DNA from 2 places in the Mesorhizobium sp. M1006 genome. Region 1 is predicted to be linked to the other one. Evidence: predicted binding sites of a transcription regulator. Region 1 holds the regulator's gene; the other holds the start of a gene.
The links. Region 1 encodes PhoB, which activates phosphate uptake and scavenging genes when phosphate is short. Its sites were predicted from a motif close to TGTCATNNANCTGTCAT; they were not measured.
Positions count from the first base shown of each region.

Region 2: a site for PhoB is predicted at 5,392-5,408, ahead of NKH60_RS31750 (PhoX family protein). Genes of this name have one in related genera too.

Region 1 covers NZ_JAMYMZ010000018.1:34,993-42,969, reverse strand. Annotated here, with positions in the region: gene pstS (phosphate ABC transporter substrate-binding protein PstS) at 1-2, shown strand, start outside; gene pstC (phosphate ABC transporter permease subunit PstC) at 62-1,051, shown strand; gene pstA (phosphate ABC transporter permease PstA) at 1,055-1,906, shown strand; gene pstB (phosphate ABC transporter ATP-binding protein PstB) at 1,903-2,706, shown strand; gene phoU (phosphate signaling complex protein PhoU) at 2,739-3,446, shown strand; gene phoB (phosphate regulon transcriptional regulator PhoB) at 3,463-4,152, shown strand; gene NKH60_RS18605 (ROK family protein) at 4,162-5,406, opposite strand; gene xylF (D-xylose ABC transporter substrate-binding protein) at 5,692-6,732, shown strand; gene NKH60_RS18595 (sugar ABC transporter permease) at 6,874-7,977, shown strand, end outside.
Region 2 covers NZ_JAMYMZ010000067.1:6,258-14,234, reverse strand. Annotated here, with positions in the region: gene NKH60_RS31790 (CYTH domain-containing protein) at 1-12, shown strand, start outside; gene NKH60_RS31785 (CHAD domain-containing protein) at 9-950, shown strand; gene NKH60_RS31780 (C40 family peptidase) at 992-1,789, shown strand; gene NKH60_RS31775 (helix-turn-helix domain-containing protein) at 1,916-2,719, opposite strand; gene NKH60_RS31770 (SMP-30/gluconolactonase/LRE family protein) at 2,835-3,695, shown strand; partial or broken gene NKH60_RS31765 (sodium-independent anion transporter) at 3,711-3,959, opposite strand; gene NKH60_RS31760 (phosphatase PAP2 family protein) at 4,219-4,920, opposite strand; gene NKH60_RS31755 (hypothetical protein) at 4,935-5,273, opposite strand; gene NKH60_RS31750 (PhoX family protein) at 5,475-7,466, shown strand; gene NKH60_RS31745 (GNAT family N-acetyltransferase) at 7,568-7,977, opposite strand, start outside.

The DNA.
Region 1 (7,977 bases):
AATCTCCTCCAGGGAGGGCGTCGATGGCGCCCTCCCTGTTGCCTTTAATCGCGAGGACCCAATGACCATCGCTTCCGATGCCGTGCCATCATCTGCAGCAGCCCGGGCCAGGGAAGCTACGGTGCGGCGCTTCGCGCTCACAGATGCCATATTCCGCGGACTCACCCGCGCTTCCGCAATTCTTGTGCTGGTCATCCTCGGCGGTGTCGCCATCTCGCTGTTTGCCGGCTCATGGCAGGCGCTGTCGTCGTTCGGTTTTTCTTTCCTGACGACTGAGAGCTGGAATCCCGTTACGGAAAAATTTGGCGCACTGGCGCCGATCTACGGCACGCTGGTGACGGCGGCCATTGCCATCCTGATCGCGGTTCCGATCGGCATCGGCATTGCAATCTTTCTCACCGAGCTCTGCCCGCGCCCGCTCAGGCGTCCTATCGGCATAGCGGTCGAGCTGTTGGCCGGCATTCCTTCGATCATCTACGGCATCTGGGGCCTGTTCGTGTTCGCGCCGTTCCTGCAGACGACGATACAGCCCTTCATCATCAACATCTTCCACGGCGTGCCGGGACTATCCAGCCTTTTCGCCGGCCCTCCTTACGGCATCGGCCTTCTGACCTCGGCGCTGATCCTCGCCATCATGGTGCTGCCCTTCATCACCTCGATCACCAAGGACGTCTTCGATACGGTGCCGGCGGTGCTGAAGGAATCGGCCTATGGCATCGGTTGCACGACCTGGGAAGTGACCCGGCGCGTGGTCATTCCCTATACCCGCATCGGTATCATGGGCGGCGTCATGCTTGGCCTCGGCCGGGCACTCGGCGAAACCATGGCGGTGACTTTCGTCATCGGCAACGCACATCGCATCAGTGCCTCCCTGTTCGCGCCGGGCACGACGATCTCGGCGACCATCGCCAATGAATTCACCGAGGCCGACGGCGACCTCTACACCTCCTCGCTGGTTTCGCTCGGCCTGATCCTCTTCGTCATCACCTTCCTGATCCTCGCCGCCGCCCGCTATATGCTGATGCGGATCGACGCCCGTACGGGAGCCTGACCGATGTCGACATCCTCATCGCTCCACAGCCGCCGCAAAGCCAGGAATTCGGTGATGATGGCGCTTTGCGTCGTCGCCGCCGGCATCGGGCTTGCCTGGCTGGCGCTCATTCTCGGCGCGTTGGTCTATAAGGGCACAGCCGGGCTTTCGCTCGCGGTCTTCACCGAGATGACGCCACCACCGGGCGAGGCCGGCGGCTTGCTCAATGCCATCACGGGCAGCCTGCTGATGACGATCATCGCCGTTGTCGTCGGCACGCCGATCGGCGTGCTGGCGGGAACCTACATGGCCGAGTATGGACGCTTTTCGCGCATCACCACCGTCGTCCGCTTCATCAACGACATCCTGTTGTCGGCGCCGTCGATCATCATAGGCTTGTTTGTCTATGAGCTGATGGTGCGGCCAATGGGACATTTCTCGGCCATTGCCGGCGCCGTTGCGCTTGCCATCCTGGTCATTCCGGTGGTCGTGCGCACCACTGAAGACATGCTCAACCTGGTGCCGAACGCGTTGCGTGAAGCCGGTGCCGCGATCGGCGCGCCACGCTGGGTGGTGATCCGTTCGGTCGCCTACCGCGCCGCATTGTCCGGCATCGTCACCGGCATATTGCTGGCGATAGCACGCATTTCCGGCGAGACGGCGCCGCTGCTCTTCACCGCGCTCAACAACCAGTTCTGGAGCAGCAATATCAACGCGCCGATGGCCAGCCTGCCGGTGACCATCTTCCAGTTCGCTCTCAGCCCTTACGAGGAATGGCAGCAACTGGCGTGGACCGGCGCACTCATAATCACCCTGACGGTTCTGGGCTTGAGCATCCTCGCCCGCAGCCTTACCGGACGCAGAGAGGACAGATGACACAGATGTTGTCCCCAGACATGACGATGGCCGAAACGGTCGCCGAGAAGACGAAGATCGAGGTCAAGAACCTCAACTTCTACTACGGCCAGAGCAAGGCGCTGAAGGACATCAGCCTGTCGCTGCCCGAGCGCAGCGTCACGGCCTTCATCGGCCCTTCGGGCTGCGGGAAATCGACGCTGCTGCGTGTGTTCAACCGCATCTATGAGCTCTACCCAAAACAGACGGCCGAGGGCCAGGTGCTGCTCGACGGCAAGAACATTCTCGACCGGTCGCAGGATCTCAACCTCCTCAGGACCAAGATCGGCATGGTGTTCCAGAAGCCGACGCCGTTCCCGATGTCGATCTACGAGAACATCGCCTTCGGCGTCAGGCTCTACGAGAACCTCGGCAAGTCCGAGATGGACGGCCGCGTCGAACAGGCGTTGAAGCGCGCCGCGCTGTGGAGCGAGGTCAAGGACAAGCTCAACGCCAGCGGCTTGAGCCTGTCCGGCGGCCAGCAGCAGCGGCTCTGTATCGCCCGCACCGTGGCGGTGAAGCCGGAAGTCATTCTGCTCGACGAACCGGCTTCGGCGCTCGACCCGCTGTCGACTGCCAAGATCGAGGAACTGATCGACGAATTGCAAGCCGACTACACGATCGTCATCGTCACCCACAACATGCAGCAGGCGGCGCGCGTGTCGCGCCAGACGGCGTTCATGTATCTGGGTGAACTGGTCGAGTTCGACCGGACCGAGAAGATATTCACGTCGCCCCGCGAGAAGCGCACGCAGGACTACATCACTGGCCGCTTCGGCTGAGCCGTTCCGATCATGCATATGAGGACAGGACCATGGGCGAACACACAGTCGCTTCTTTCGACGAGGATCTCGAGCAGATCAGCAAGCTGATCCGCGACATGGCCGACCTCGCCGGTTCGATGGTCGGCGGGGCAACCAAGGCGCTGTTGAATTCCGACAACGTGCTGGCGCAACGCGTCGTTTCCGACGACGCCATCATGGATGCGCGTCAACGCGAACTGGACGACCGCGCCATCACCCTGATCGCCAAACGCCAGCCGATGGCCCACGATCTTCGCCATGTGGTCGGAGCGATCCGCATGGCGGGCGACCTCGAACGCATCGGCGACCTTGCCAAGAATATCGCCAAGCGCGTGAGTGCGGTCGGCCTCAGCGCCACGCCGCGGGACCTGTCGCATTCCATCGACGCGATGGCGCAGCTGGTTCTCATCCAGGTGCAGGGTGTCATCGAGGAATATGCTGCAGGCGATGCGGCCGCGTTGGCCAAGCTTCGTGCCGCCGACGAGCGCATCGACGTTAAATACACGTCCGTGTTCCGCGAGCTGTTGACCTACATGATGGAAGATCCGCGCAACATCACCGCTTGCACGCACCTGCTGTTCTGCGCCAAGAATCTGGAGCGGATCGGCGACCATGTCACCAACATCGCCGAAAATGCGTATTATGTGCTGACCGGCGAGCAATTGCCGGTCAATCGTCCGAAGCAGGACGAAACGACAATGTCCGCACCGGTGACATGATGGGGGTGCCCAGCCGATGATCGCACCACGCATAATGGTGGTGGAGGACGAGGAGCCGTTGGGTGTGCTGCTCCGCTACAATCTCGAATCCGAAGGCTACCAGGTCGAGGTGGTGACACGCGGCGACGAAGCCGAGATCCGTTTGCAGGAGAATGTGCCCGACCTTTTGGTGCTCGACTGGATGATACCAGCGGTTTCCGGCATCGAGCTCTGTCGTCGGTTGCGGGTGCGCCCCGAAACCGAGCGGCTGCCGATCATCATGCTGACCGCGCGCGGCGAGGAGAGCGACCGGGTGCGCGGTCTTTCGACCGGCGCCGACGACTATCTGGTCAAGCCGTTTTCGACACCGGAATTCATGGCCAGGGTCAAGGCGCTGCTGCGGCGCGCCAAGCCGGAAGTGCTGTCCAGCGTGCTGAAGGTCGGCGACATCGTGCTCGATCGCGAATCGCACAGGGTCTATCGCAAGAAGAGCGAAATCAGGCTCGGGCCGACCGAATTCCGGCTGCTCGAGTTCATGATGCGGCATCCGGGCCGTGTCTTCTCGCGCAGCCAGTTACTCGATAATGTCTGGGGGGAGACAATCTACATCGACGAACGCACCGTCGACGTGCATGTCGGGCGGCTGCGCAAAGCCGTCAACAACGGCCGGATGCCGGATGTCATCCGCACCATCCGCGGCGCCGGCTATGCGATCAGGGAAGATTGACCCGCCTGGTCAGGCTACGTTCTTTCTGACGCTGGGCCTCATTTGCGCGCCCGGCGCGAAAATCTCCTGGTCGACGAAGCTTAACGCCCGCATCGCGCAGCCTTCGCGGATCAGAGGCAATTCGTTCGGCTCTGTATCGAAGGAGATCGAGCCTGAATGCTGGCCGCCGGCGGTCTGGGCGATTGCCTTCCGCAAGGCCGGCTCGATCAGATCGAAGGCGGCGGCACTGGCGCCGACCATCGCGACCGGTGCCGGATCGATCAGCGCGAACAGCGAGCCGAGACCGAAACCCAGCGCTTCGCCGGCCTTGCGGTAGGCCTCGCGTTCCGGCCCATCTTTCTCGCGCGCCCGGGCCGCCAGTGCGCGCATGTCGGCGTCGCTGACGTCGGCGACCGGTTCGCTGTCTTCGCTCATCTGCCTGGCGTTGCGCCAGATGGCGTAGTTGCCGGCATACGCCTCGATGCAGCCGCGCCGCCCGCAACGGCAGAGCGCGCCGCCCGGACGATGGATCATGTGGCCAAATTCGCCGCCCGAGGAATGCGTCCCGGTGAACAGTTCGCCCTTCAGCACCAGCCCCATGCCGATGCCATGCGAAAGCAGGATGGCGATGAAGTCATCGCGATAGCGATCCGGATTGCGCCAGCGCAAAGCCACCGCCATCATGTTGCAGTCGTTCTCCACCGTTGCCGGGATGCCGAATTCGTCCTCCAGCATGTCGGCAAAGGCGATGTCGGTCTGCGGCGTGATCGGCGACCACAGCATGGCGCGTGCAGGGGAGTCGGTAATGCCCTGAATCGCCAGGGCGATGCGGGCGACACTGCGGACGTCAAGATCTGGATCCTGCAGCCGGCGCCGGACGATGGCCATGCATTCACGGATCAGCTCGTCGCGCGGCATAGTCAGCGTGTCCAGCCGGCGCTGTTCCTCGGCGACCACCTGTCCCGTGTAGTCGATAATGGCGGCCGAAAGGAAATTCAGCGACAACACCACGGTCAGCACCGCCGCCGCTTCCGGGTTGAGGGCGAGGCCGACTTGCGGACGACCGCGTTTCAACGAAACGGGCTCACTTGGCTTGCTCTCGGCGAGGATGCCTTCCCGTATCAGGTCGGAAGAAATCGCCGATATGGTCGAATGACTGAGGCCGGTGGTAGCTGCGATCTCAGTACGCGATGGCTGGCCGGCCCGGCGCACCGCCGAGATCACCATCGCCCGGTTGCGCCGGCGCAAATCGTCATGGCGGATTCCGACCGACATTGTTTTGCTTTCCTCCCGGTTGCCGCGGCCGCTCATGAACCGGAAGCCGTCGGTAATGTCCGACAAATAGTGTCGGATGAGGCAAATAGTGTCAGATGCAGGTGGCGCTGTCATCGTTTATTCCGACGCTCGAAAAAACTCGCAGAGTCATCAAAATCCATCAGAATCGATGTTGACAGCAGCCGGAGATCGGACCAGTATTTTTTCGAGGCTCGAAAAAATTAGAGCTTCTAAGCTGGTCTTTGAGCCAATTGGTCACGCCGTACGCGGCGCAGGGAGGATATGATGAAGAAATTCACGACCGCCATTCTGGCGAGTGTCGCCATGACGCTGGCGCTGGCGTCGGTGGCGCAGGCTAAAGACAAGGTCATCGGCGTTTCCTGGTCGAACTTCCAGGAAGAGCGCTGGAAGACCGACGAGGCCGCAATGAAGGCGGCCATCGAGGCCGCAGGCGACAAGTATATTTCCGCCGACGCACAGTCCAACCCCGGCAAGCAGCTCACCGACGTCGAGAGCCTGATCTCGCAGGGCGCCAACGCACTGATCATCCTGGCGCAGGACGCCTCGGCCATCGGGCCGGCCGTGCAAAAGGCGCTGGACGAAGGTATTCCGGTTGTCGGCTACGACCGGCTGATCGAGAACAAGGACGTCTTTTACCTGACCTTCGACAACAAGGAAGTCGGCCGCATGCAGGCCCGGGAAGTCTTCAAGGTGAAGCCGGAAGGCAACTATGTCTTCATCAAGGGTTCGGGTTCCGATCCGAATGCCGATTTCCTGTTTGCCGGTTCGATGGAGGTGCTGAAGGCGGCAATAGACAGCGGCAAGATCAAGAATGTCGGCGAGGCCTATACCGACGGCTGGCTGCCGGCCAACGCTCAGAAGAACATGGAACAGTTCCTGACCGCCAACGACAACAAGGTCGATGCCGTGGTCGCGGCCAATGACGGCACTGCCGGCGGCGTCGTCGCCGCGCTGACAGCGCAAGGGCTGGCCGGATCGGTTCCGGTTTCGGGCCAGGACGGCGACCACGCCGCGCTGAACCGCATCGCGCTCGGCACACAGACCGTGTCGGTGTGGAAGGATGCGCGCGAGCTCGGCAAGAATGCCGCCGAGATCGCCTCGCAGCTGGCCGACGGCAAGCAGATGACCGACATTGCCGGCGTGAAGGATTTCACCACGCCCGGCGGCAATACCGTCAAGTCGCTGTTCCTGACCCCGGTCGCCATCACCAAGGACAACCTCAACGTCGTCATCGACGCCGGCTGGATCAAGAAAGAAGAGGTCTGCGCCGGCGTGACGGCTGGCACTGTTGCAGTCTGCAACTGAGCCGACGTTTCCGAGAAGTCCGAACGCCGCGGCCGCTCGCCGCGGCGTTTTTCAACAAGAGTTGTTTTTCCGCTTCCGGCGGATAACTTCTAGGCTGCTTCCGGCATCCGCGGCAGACGGCAACCCGGCGGGAGAAACATCATGACCGACACGACGTCCAACACGCCGGTCGACAGCACGGCAGACCGGGCACGGGAATCCGAGCTCGGCATCGTTGCCCGATTTCTCAAGGCAACCGAACTCGACACGCGCATGCTCGGCATGGTCGGCGCGCTGCTGGTCATCTGGGTCGGCCTGCATGTCATTTCCAGCGTACGGCTCGGCGTCAATCCGTTCGACTTCGACAGCCGGACCTTCCTGACGCCACGCAATCTCTGGAACCTGTCGGTGCAGACTTCCGCCGTGGCCATAATGGCCGCCGGAATGGTGCTGGTTATCGTCATGCGCAATATCGACCTGTCGGTCGGTTCCGCCGAAGGTCTGATCGGCGTGGTCATGGGCTTTGCGCAGGTGCATTTCCTGGTGCGAATGATCGGTCTGCAATTAGGCAATCCCTGGATCTGGATCCTGGCACTGGCCATCGGCCTGGCGCTTGGCCTTCTGATCGGAGCGTTCCAGGGATACATCATCGCTTATCTCGAGGTGCCGGCCTTCATCGTGACGCTGGGCGGCCTTCTGGTCTGGCGGGGTGCCGCATGGTGGGTCGCCAGCGGTCAGACGATTGCGCCGCTTGATGCCACTTTCCAGCTGATGGGGGGCGGGCCGGCGGGTTCGATCGGCGCGCGATGGAGCTGGATCGTCGGAATTGTCGCGTGCCTAGCGGTTGTGTTCATGCTGCTCAACGGGCGGGTGCAGCGCAAGCGGTTCCGCTTTCCGTTGCGCCCGATCTGGGCCGAGACGTTCCTCGGTGTCCTCACCTGCGCTGCCATCATGGGCGCCATATGGCTTGCCAATTCCTATCCTTGGCCGGTCGGCATCGTGAACAGATATGCGGCGGCCAACAATATAACGGTTCCCGAAGGCGGGCTGTTCATCGCCCATGGCATCGCCATACCCGTGCTGATGGCTGTAGCCGTAGGGCTGATCATGACCTTCATCGCCAAGCGTACCCGTTTCGGCCGCTATGTCTTCGCCATCGGCGGCAATCCGGAAGCAGCCAACCTTGCCGGTATCAACACGCGCTGGGTGACCATGAAGGTGTTCATGATCATGGGCGTGCTGGCGACGATCGCCGCGGCGATCTCG
Region 2 (7,977 bases), on a different contig from region 1:
ATCGTCGCATGAGCTTTCGTATCGATCCGCGCATGTCGCTGACCGGAGAGGTCAGGCGCATCCTCGCCGAGGAGATCGGCAAGGTGATCGACCATCTGAACGCGGCGCGTGACAGGCCCGAACCGGGGCTGCACAAATGCCGCAAACGGCTGAAGAACGTCCGCGCCTTGCTGCGCCTTGTCCGTTCCGGAGACGAAACATTCTGCGTGACGGAGAATCAGTGCTACCGCCAGGTGGCGGCCCTGCTTGCCGGCCCGCGCGAGGCGACCGCGCTGGTCGAAACAATCGACCGGCTGGCGGCAAGCTTTCCCGAGCAAAGTGCCGGCGATGGCCTCGGTGCCGTGCGTGACAGGCTCGTCGCGCGCCAGCATGAACTGCATGGCGGAGGAGGCCTCGATGCTGCGATAGGCGCGGCGATTTCCGCTTGCGAGGAAGGTGTCGCCCGGATCGACAAGCTCGCTCTGCCCGACAAGCCGGAGCAGGCTGCCGACGTGCTCGCCGAAGGCGCGCGCACCACTTTGCGCCGTGCCAGGAAAGCGCTGGACAAGGCGGCTTCGCGCGGCGAAGCCGATGACTTTCACGACCTGCGCAAGGCGGCCAAGACGCATGGCATGCACCTGTCGCTGCTCGGCCGGCTGTGGCCGACGCCGATCAAAACGCGGCGCAGGGCCGTCGACGAATTGGGCGAGCGGCTCGGCGAGCTGCACGATGTGTTCGTCATGCGCGCGCTTCTCGATGCCGAGGACCAGCCACTCGGTCCTGCTGAAGAGACGCGGTTGCTTGCCAAGCTGCTGAAGCGTTCGGAAAAGAGCCTGAAAAAGACCTGCCTCGCCGAGGCGGCCGAGCTTTTCGGCGACAGCCCGAAGCGCTCGACGAGGAAGTTCGCCCGTAAGGCGCGCGAAGATCTCACAGTTGCGCACGAAGACGCCGGCACGCCTGGCGTGGGCTGATCATGGTCTAACTTGCCGCCCTGTGGTAATCGCCGTCTGGCATGACCGAGCCCGGCGACACGCTTCTGGACCGACTTGGCCGCTGGCTTGCCGGCCGGCTGCAGGAGGAATCGTCCGGCTACGAGCCTTACACGCCGTCGGACGCCGAAACGTTGCGCCGCACGCTCGAGCCCGGCGACATCCTGCTCATCGAAGGCAACCAGAAGATCTCGGCGGCGATCAAATACCTCACCCAGTCGACCTGGTCGCATGCCGCCTTCTATATCGGCGATGCATTACCGGAGCCGGAGGACGGATCGGAGCGGCGGCGCCTGATCGAGGTCACGCTCGGCGATGGCTGCATCGCCGTGCCGCTGTCGCGCTATCGCAGCTACAACACCCGCATCTGCCGGGCGAGTGGCCTGGCTCCGGACGATCGCGAAGCGGTCGTCGCGTTCATGATCGGCAGGCTCGGTCTCAGATACGATCTCAGGAACATATTCGACATGCTGCGCTACTTCTTGCCGACGCCGCCGGTGCCGGTGCGCTGGCGCCGCCGCATGCTGGCTTTCGGTTCCGGCGACCCGACGCGCGCCATCTGCTCGTCGCTGATCGCCGAGGCGTATGGCCTGATCCGCTACCCGATCCTGCCGGAGATTACCCGGGCGCCTGGCCGTGCCTCGGCCCAGTCGAGCTTTTCGCGCAGGGAAATCCTGCACATCCGCCATCACTCGCTCTACACGCCGCGCGATTTCGACCTGTCGCCCTATTTCCGTATTGTCAAGCCAACGCTGGAATACGGCTTCGACTACCGGCAGATGGTCTGGGATGACAAGGTGGCGAACAAGACCGCCGAATAGCCGCTCGATCTTGTGTTTGAGCAGGGGACCCTCTGAGAACCGGTTTGCGGCCGATACTCAGGGGTAAGAAGCTCAGTCAGACTGGCTGCCGCCAACAGCCCGGACTCGGTCGTTCTGCATTTTGACCTAGGCCGGCAGACGTCGTCCGTTTGCGGCAGCCGCAACTCGATCGTCGGTCCGTGCGCCTGCGTCGCGCGGATGCGGCCCGATCGGCATGATCACCGGGAACGGCGTTGCGCCGAACGCAAACGTCCATTTGTAGCCGACCAGTCGGTCTTCAGGCGTCGTGTGCTGGTCGTGATGAGCAAGCAATTTGGCGCGCTCCGCCAATTCCTCCGCCTCGCGCCTGACCATTTCCGCCGTTTCCGGCCGCATCCGCCTGGAGAAGCTGACGAACGTCGACTCGCGCTCAAGATGGGTGATGGCCCAGCCGATGAAATTCTTGTTGGTCGTCTCGAACAGCGGCCGCAATGGCCCCTCGAAATTCCACTGGATCGGCGCCTCGATCAGCAGCCTTGCCGACAGGCCGCGACCGAGCGCGACCAGGCCGAGTTCCTCGAGCTCGCGCAGATAGAGGAACATCGAAGCCTCGCTCAGCCCTTGTGAGCGCATGATGCCTTCGGGCGTGAATTTCTCGGAAAGCATGACAAAGACGAACAGCAGTGCCGGCCGCCCGGCGAGCTTGCGCTCGATCTCCGGCGCGATCTGGTTGGCGGGTCCTGGTCCCCTGTTCATTGAGCCGAGCACGTTTTCCAACTCTACGCCGGCGGCAGTGCAGATCTCCATCAGCCGGTCGAGCTTGCAGTTGCGCTCGTGGAAGATGCGCTTCACCGTCGGCTCGGAAACACCCATCCGCTCGGCAAGGACGCGATAGGTGATGCCCTTTGCCTTAAGCGTCCGCTTCAGCGCTTCGAAGATCAGGCCGTTCATGGGATGCACCTCTTTTGCACGATTTGGTATCAGCCTTCGGTACTAGTCCTGATAGCTCTTCCCGAAAAGTATCGAAAGGCCTAGCTCTCCGCCAGTCCATTACAGGAGACTAGCCATGAAGAGCCTCTTCACCTCGATGCTTCTCGCCCTGGTCGGCATCGCCGCCGCGCCGGCAGTTCAGGCCGCTGAACTCTGGCGCACCGGCGGCCTCGAGCAGCCTGAATCGGCGCTGTTCGACGCCGCCGGCCAGCGCGTTATCGTCTCGAACATCGTCGGCAATCCCGGCGAAGCCGACGGCAACGGCTATCTGTCGATCCTGTCGATGGACGGCAAGCTAGTCACGCAACACTGGACCGACGGCATGGACGCGCCCAAGGGCATGGCGATTGTCGGCGGCAAACTCTACGTCGCCGACCTCACCCATGTGCGCGTCGTCGACCTCGCAAGCGGCAAGCTAACATCGACGATCGACGTGCCGAACGCGGTCTTTCTCAACGACATGACCGCTGATGCATCCGGCAATGTCTACGTCACGGATATGCTTGCCGATACGATCTATCGCATCGACCGCGACCGGCCCGAACTGTTCGTCAGGGATGCGGCGCTTGCTTCGCCGAATGGCATCTTCGCCGATGGCGGCCGGCTGATCGTCGCTTCCTGGGGCAAGGGCATCAAGCCCGACTTCAGCACCGCGGAGCCGGGCGGCCTGCTCTCGGTCGATCTTGCTACCAAGGCCGTTTCGCCACTGGCTGGCGCGGAAAAGTTTGCCAACCTCGATGGCGTCGTTGCCATCGGCGGCAGCATCTACGCCACCGCGTATATGACCGGCACGCTCTACCGCTACAAAGCCGGCGGCACGCCGCAAGCGGTTGCGACGTTCAAGCCGGGCAGCGCCGACATCGGCACCGACGGCAGGTCGACAATCTTCGTGCCGCTGATGAACGAGGGCGAGGTCTCAGCGTTGGGCCTCGACTAAGCCGGCGTTGCCAGCTCAAGCGGCGGGCGCGGCTCTCCTCAGCTGCGCCCGCGCATCCGTGATCGAGGCGCGTAAGTCACCAGCGGCCGCTTGACGCCGTGGTTGATCAGCATGCGGCGTATCCTGCGCTGAAGCGCCTGATATAATGAAGCGAACGCCGGCGCGGCTCGCCTTGTGGGCCGCGCCCTCGATGACATTGGCTGCCGTCGAATCGAAGAACGGCACCGCCGAACAGTCGAGGATGAAGTTCCTGCGCTGGCGCGGGCGGCGACGTCTTCCTGCACCAAGGATTGATGATCTGCCTCCAAACATGCAGCACTCTTTGCCAGCCGATGCGCTGTCATGCTACAAACCTCGGCATCGTTTGGCGGGACATCCGCTGCGATCCCGATTTCACAGGAACGACTTCAAAAGGATGAGCGGGTGAAGATATTCAAAGCGTTGGCAACCTCGACAGCCTTGCTGTCGATGGTTTTCCTGCTGGCAGGCTGCGGTCATGGCCTGATCAACAGGCTGATTTGAGTCAGGTGCCGTCGGCCCGCCCAAGCCATCGCTGCAGGAACCGTGCCGCAAGCCAGCACAGCATCGCCCAGGCAAAGCCGGCGCACCAGCCGGCCAATACGTCGGACGGCCAGTGGACGCCGAGATAGATGCGGCTGATGCCGACCACCACTGTCGTCAGCACCGCCAGCCCGAGTACATAGATCTTCGTTGTGCGCCCGGGCAAAACCCGCGCCGCCATGCTGCCCAGCGTCAAATACGTCACCGCCGACAGCATGGCGTGGCCGCTCGGAAACGAAAGCGATGCCACATCGGCGAGATGCGAGACCAGATCGGGGCGCGGCCGGTCGATGTCGAATTTCAGCACGCTTGACAGGAGCTGGCCGCCCGCTACCGCGACGAACATGAGAAGCGCCGCGCCTGGCCTGCGGATAAGGAGCAGATAGACGATCATTGCTGCCGTGATCAGCAGCAGTACGCTGGCGCTGCCGAGGCTGGTGATGTCGCGCATCGCCCCTTCCAGCCACGCCGGTCCGATCGGATTGTCGGGCTGGCCGGCCTTGCGGAAGGCAAGCAGGATTTCGGTGTCGAAGGCATGCGGCGTGGTCGCCCGCGCCAGCTCCATCAGCTCCTCGAACCCCCACAGCCCGCCGGCAATGACCAGCCCGGCCAGCAGAACCGGGAACTCCAGCCAGTTGGGCAGTCTGCTTGCAATCTTCTTCATCGGCCCGATCGCAGTTACAGCCTTTGCAGATAGGGCCCGAGCGTGATCAGCGCCACAGCTGCGATGGCAAGCACGATGCCGGTTGCCTGCAAGGCATTGACGCGTTCGCCGAAGAAGACCAGCGCCACCACATTCACCGACACCAGCTGGATCACCGCCGACAGGCTGAACGACACCGACATGCCGAATTCACGGATCAGCCTCAGCATGATCAGATTGCCCAGCGAGTAGAGCGCCAACGTCAGCACGATCTTGCCGAGGCTCGGCGCCAGCCCCCACTGTTTTGCGGCCATCGCCGCCAGCAGGAAGATCACCGTCGAGACGCAGAGCTGCCCAAGTCCCCAGAAACTCACTTTTGTTCCTCCCGATGCGGTCCCTACCGCCTGCCGCAGCTCTTGTTTCCGAAGCGCCGGTCGCGGTCAAGCGGGGCCGATGTTGGATACGAAATCGCAGGTGGCAATTTAGCCGGCATGTCATCAAACTGTGACCTGCCGGTAATACCGGATTGGCCAGGCAACACGCTCCAGCAATCCATCCAGCCAGAGGCAGGCCCTATGACCGAACATCGCACCCCTGACGCCCATTTCCGCACCAGCCTGCTCGAGGAAAACGATGGGCCAGGAGCCAATCCCACCGACAACCGCACCATGGGTGAGATCATCGCCGCGCGGTTCTCACGCCGCGGCTTCCTCAAGGGTTCGCTTGCCGTCTCGGCCATAGCCGCTACCGTCAGCCCGCTGGCGCTGATCACCGCCGACAACGCCCGCGCCGCCGAAGGCTCCGCCTTCGCTTTCGACGAGCTCGAGGCCGGCATCGACGACAAGCATCACGTCGCACCTGGCTATGACGCCGACGTGCTGCTGCGCTGGGGCGATCCGCTGTTCGCCGATTCGCCGGGATTCGATCCGACAAAACAGTCGGCGGAAGCCCAGGCCAGACAATTCGGCTACAACAACGACTATGTCGGTTATATCCCGATCGACGGCTCGGCCGAGCACGGCCTGCTGGTCGTCAATCACGAATACACCAATCCGCACCTGATGTTTCCGGGCCTCGTCACCATCGTCGATGGCAAAGCCAAGCAGGCGCCCCTCAGCAAGGAGCAAGTCGATGTCGAGATGGCCGCGCATGGCGGCACTATCGTCGAGATACGCAAGGTATCAGGCAAATGGCAGGTCGTTCGCGACGGCAAGCTCAACCGCCGCATCACCTCCAACACCGAGATCGCGCTCTCCGGCCCGGTCGCCGGCCACGACCGCGTCAAGACCAGCGCCGATCCGACCGGCACGAAGGTCATCGGCACCATCAACAATTGCGCCGGCGGCGTCACGCCGTGGGGCACCTATGTCATGGCCGAGGAGAACATCCACGGCTATTTCTCGGGCGAGCTGCCGCAGGGCCACAAGGAGGCGGCCAATTACAAGCGCCTCGGCATTCCCGAAGGTGCCTATGAATGGGCAGCGCATTACGACCGTTTCGACATCGGCAAGGAGCCGAACGAGCCGAACCGCTTCGGCTGGATCGTCGAGGTCGACGTCCAGGATGCGACTTCGGCGCCGAGGAAGCGCACCGCGATGGGCCGCTTCAAGCATGAGGGCGCCGAATCGATCGTCGCCCAGGATGGCCGTGTCGTCTTCTATCTCGGCGACGACGAGCGCTTCGACTATGTCTATAAGTTCGTCACCACAGGCAAGTTCGATCCGGACAACCGCGCCGCCAACATGGATTTGCTCGACGACGGCACCTTGCATGTCGCCAAGTTTGCCGACGACGGTTCGGTCGAATGGCTGCCGATCGTCTTCGGCCAAGGGCCGCTGACGGCGGAGAACGGCTTTGCCGGCGAGGCCGATGTGCTGATCGAGACGCGCCGCGCCGCCGACCTGCTCGGCGCCACCAAGATGGACCGCCCGGAAGACATCCAGCCCAATGCCGCCAACGGCAAGGTCTATGTCATGCTGACCAACAATTCGAAGCGCAAGGCCGACCAGGTCGACGCCGCCAACCCGCGTGCCGAAAATGCCTTTGGCCACATCATCGAGATCGTCGAGGACGGCGGTGATTTCACCGCGACAAAGGGCAGGTGGGAAATCCTGCTGAAATGCGGCGATCCCGCTGTGGCCGACGTCGGCGCCACCTTCTCGACCGCAACCACCGCCAATGGCTGGTTCGGCATGCCGGACAATTGCACGGTAGATTCGGCTGGCCGCCTCTGGGTCGCCACCGACGGCCAAGGCCCGAAAGCCACCGGCCGCACCGATGGTCTGTGGGCTGTCGATACGGAGGGGACGGCACGGGCGACATCAAAGCTGTTCTTCCGCGTGCCGATCGGCGCCGAAATGTGCGGTCCCCTGTTTGCGCCGGACGACCAGACCGCCTTCGTTGCGGTCCAGCATCCGGGCGACGGCGGCGAGGACTGGGAGGCTTTCGGCCGTCCGTCCTACTATGAGGATTTGTCGACGCGCTGGCCCGACTTCAAGCCGGACATGCCGGTGCGCCCGGCGGTCGTTGCCATCACCAGGCAAGGCGGCGGCAAGATCGCGGTCTGACACGCAGCCAGCTCTTGCAGTCTCAAGGAAGGATTTCGGCGGTACGAAATCCTTCCTTCCGATACGGGATGCATCCATGCTGCGCATCATGCGCCGACTAATCATTCGGTGCGCTGAACCACGGCCACATTCATTGTGCTTCGCAACCTGAAGCCGATGGACTCGTATAACGCTATGGCCGCGGCGTTGCTGGCATAGGCGTGGAGATAGGGAACTTCGCCGCGCGCCACTATCCGGTTTGCCACTAATAGGGACAGCAGCTTTCCTAGGCCACGGCCGCGAAATTCCGGATGTGAGCACACCCCGCTGAGTTCGGTATAGCCAGGTTGCTTCATGCGCTCGCCGGCCATTGCCGCGAGCCTGCCCTCGATTTTCACACCCCAAAAATCGCCCAGGCTCAAGGCTTCGAGCGTGAATGGGCCAGGCTTGGTGAGCAATGCCAGGGCGAGCATCTCAGCAGCATCGTCTCGGGTCAGACGATGCACGCGCGGGTCGGAGACGATCTGCAATG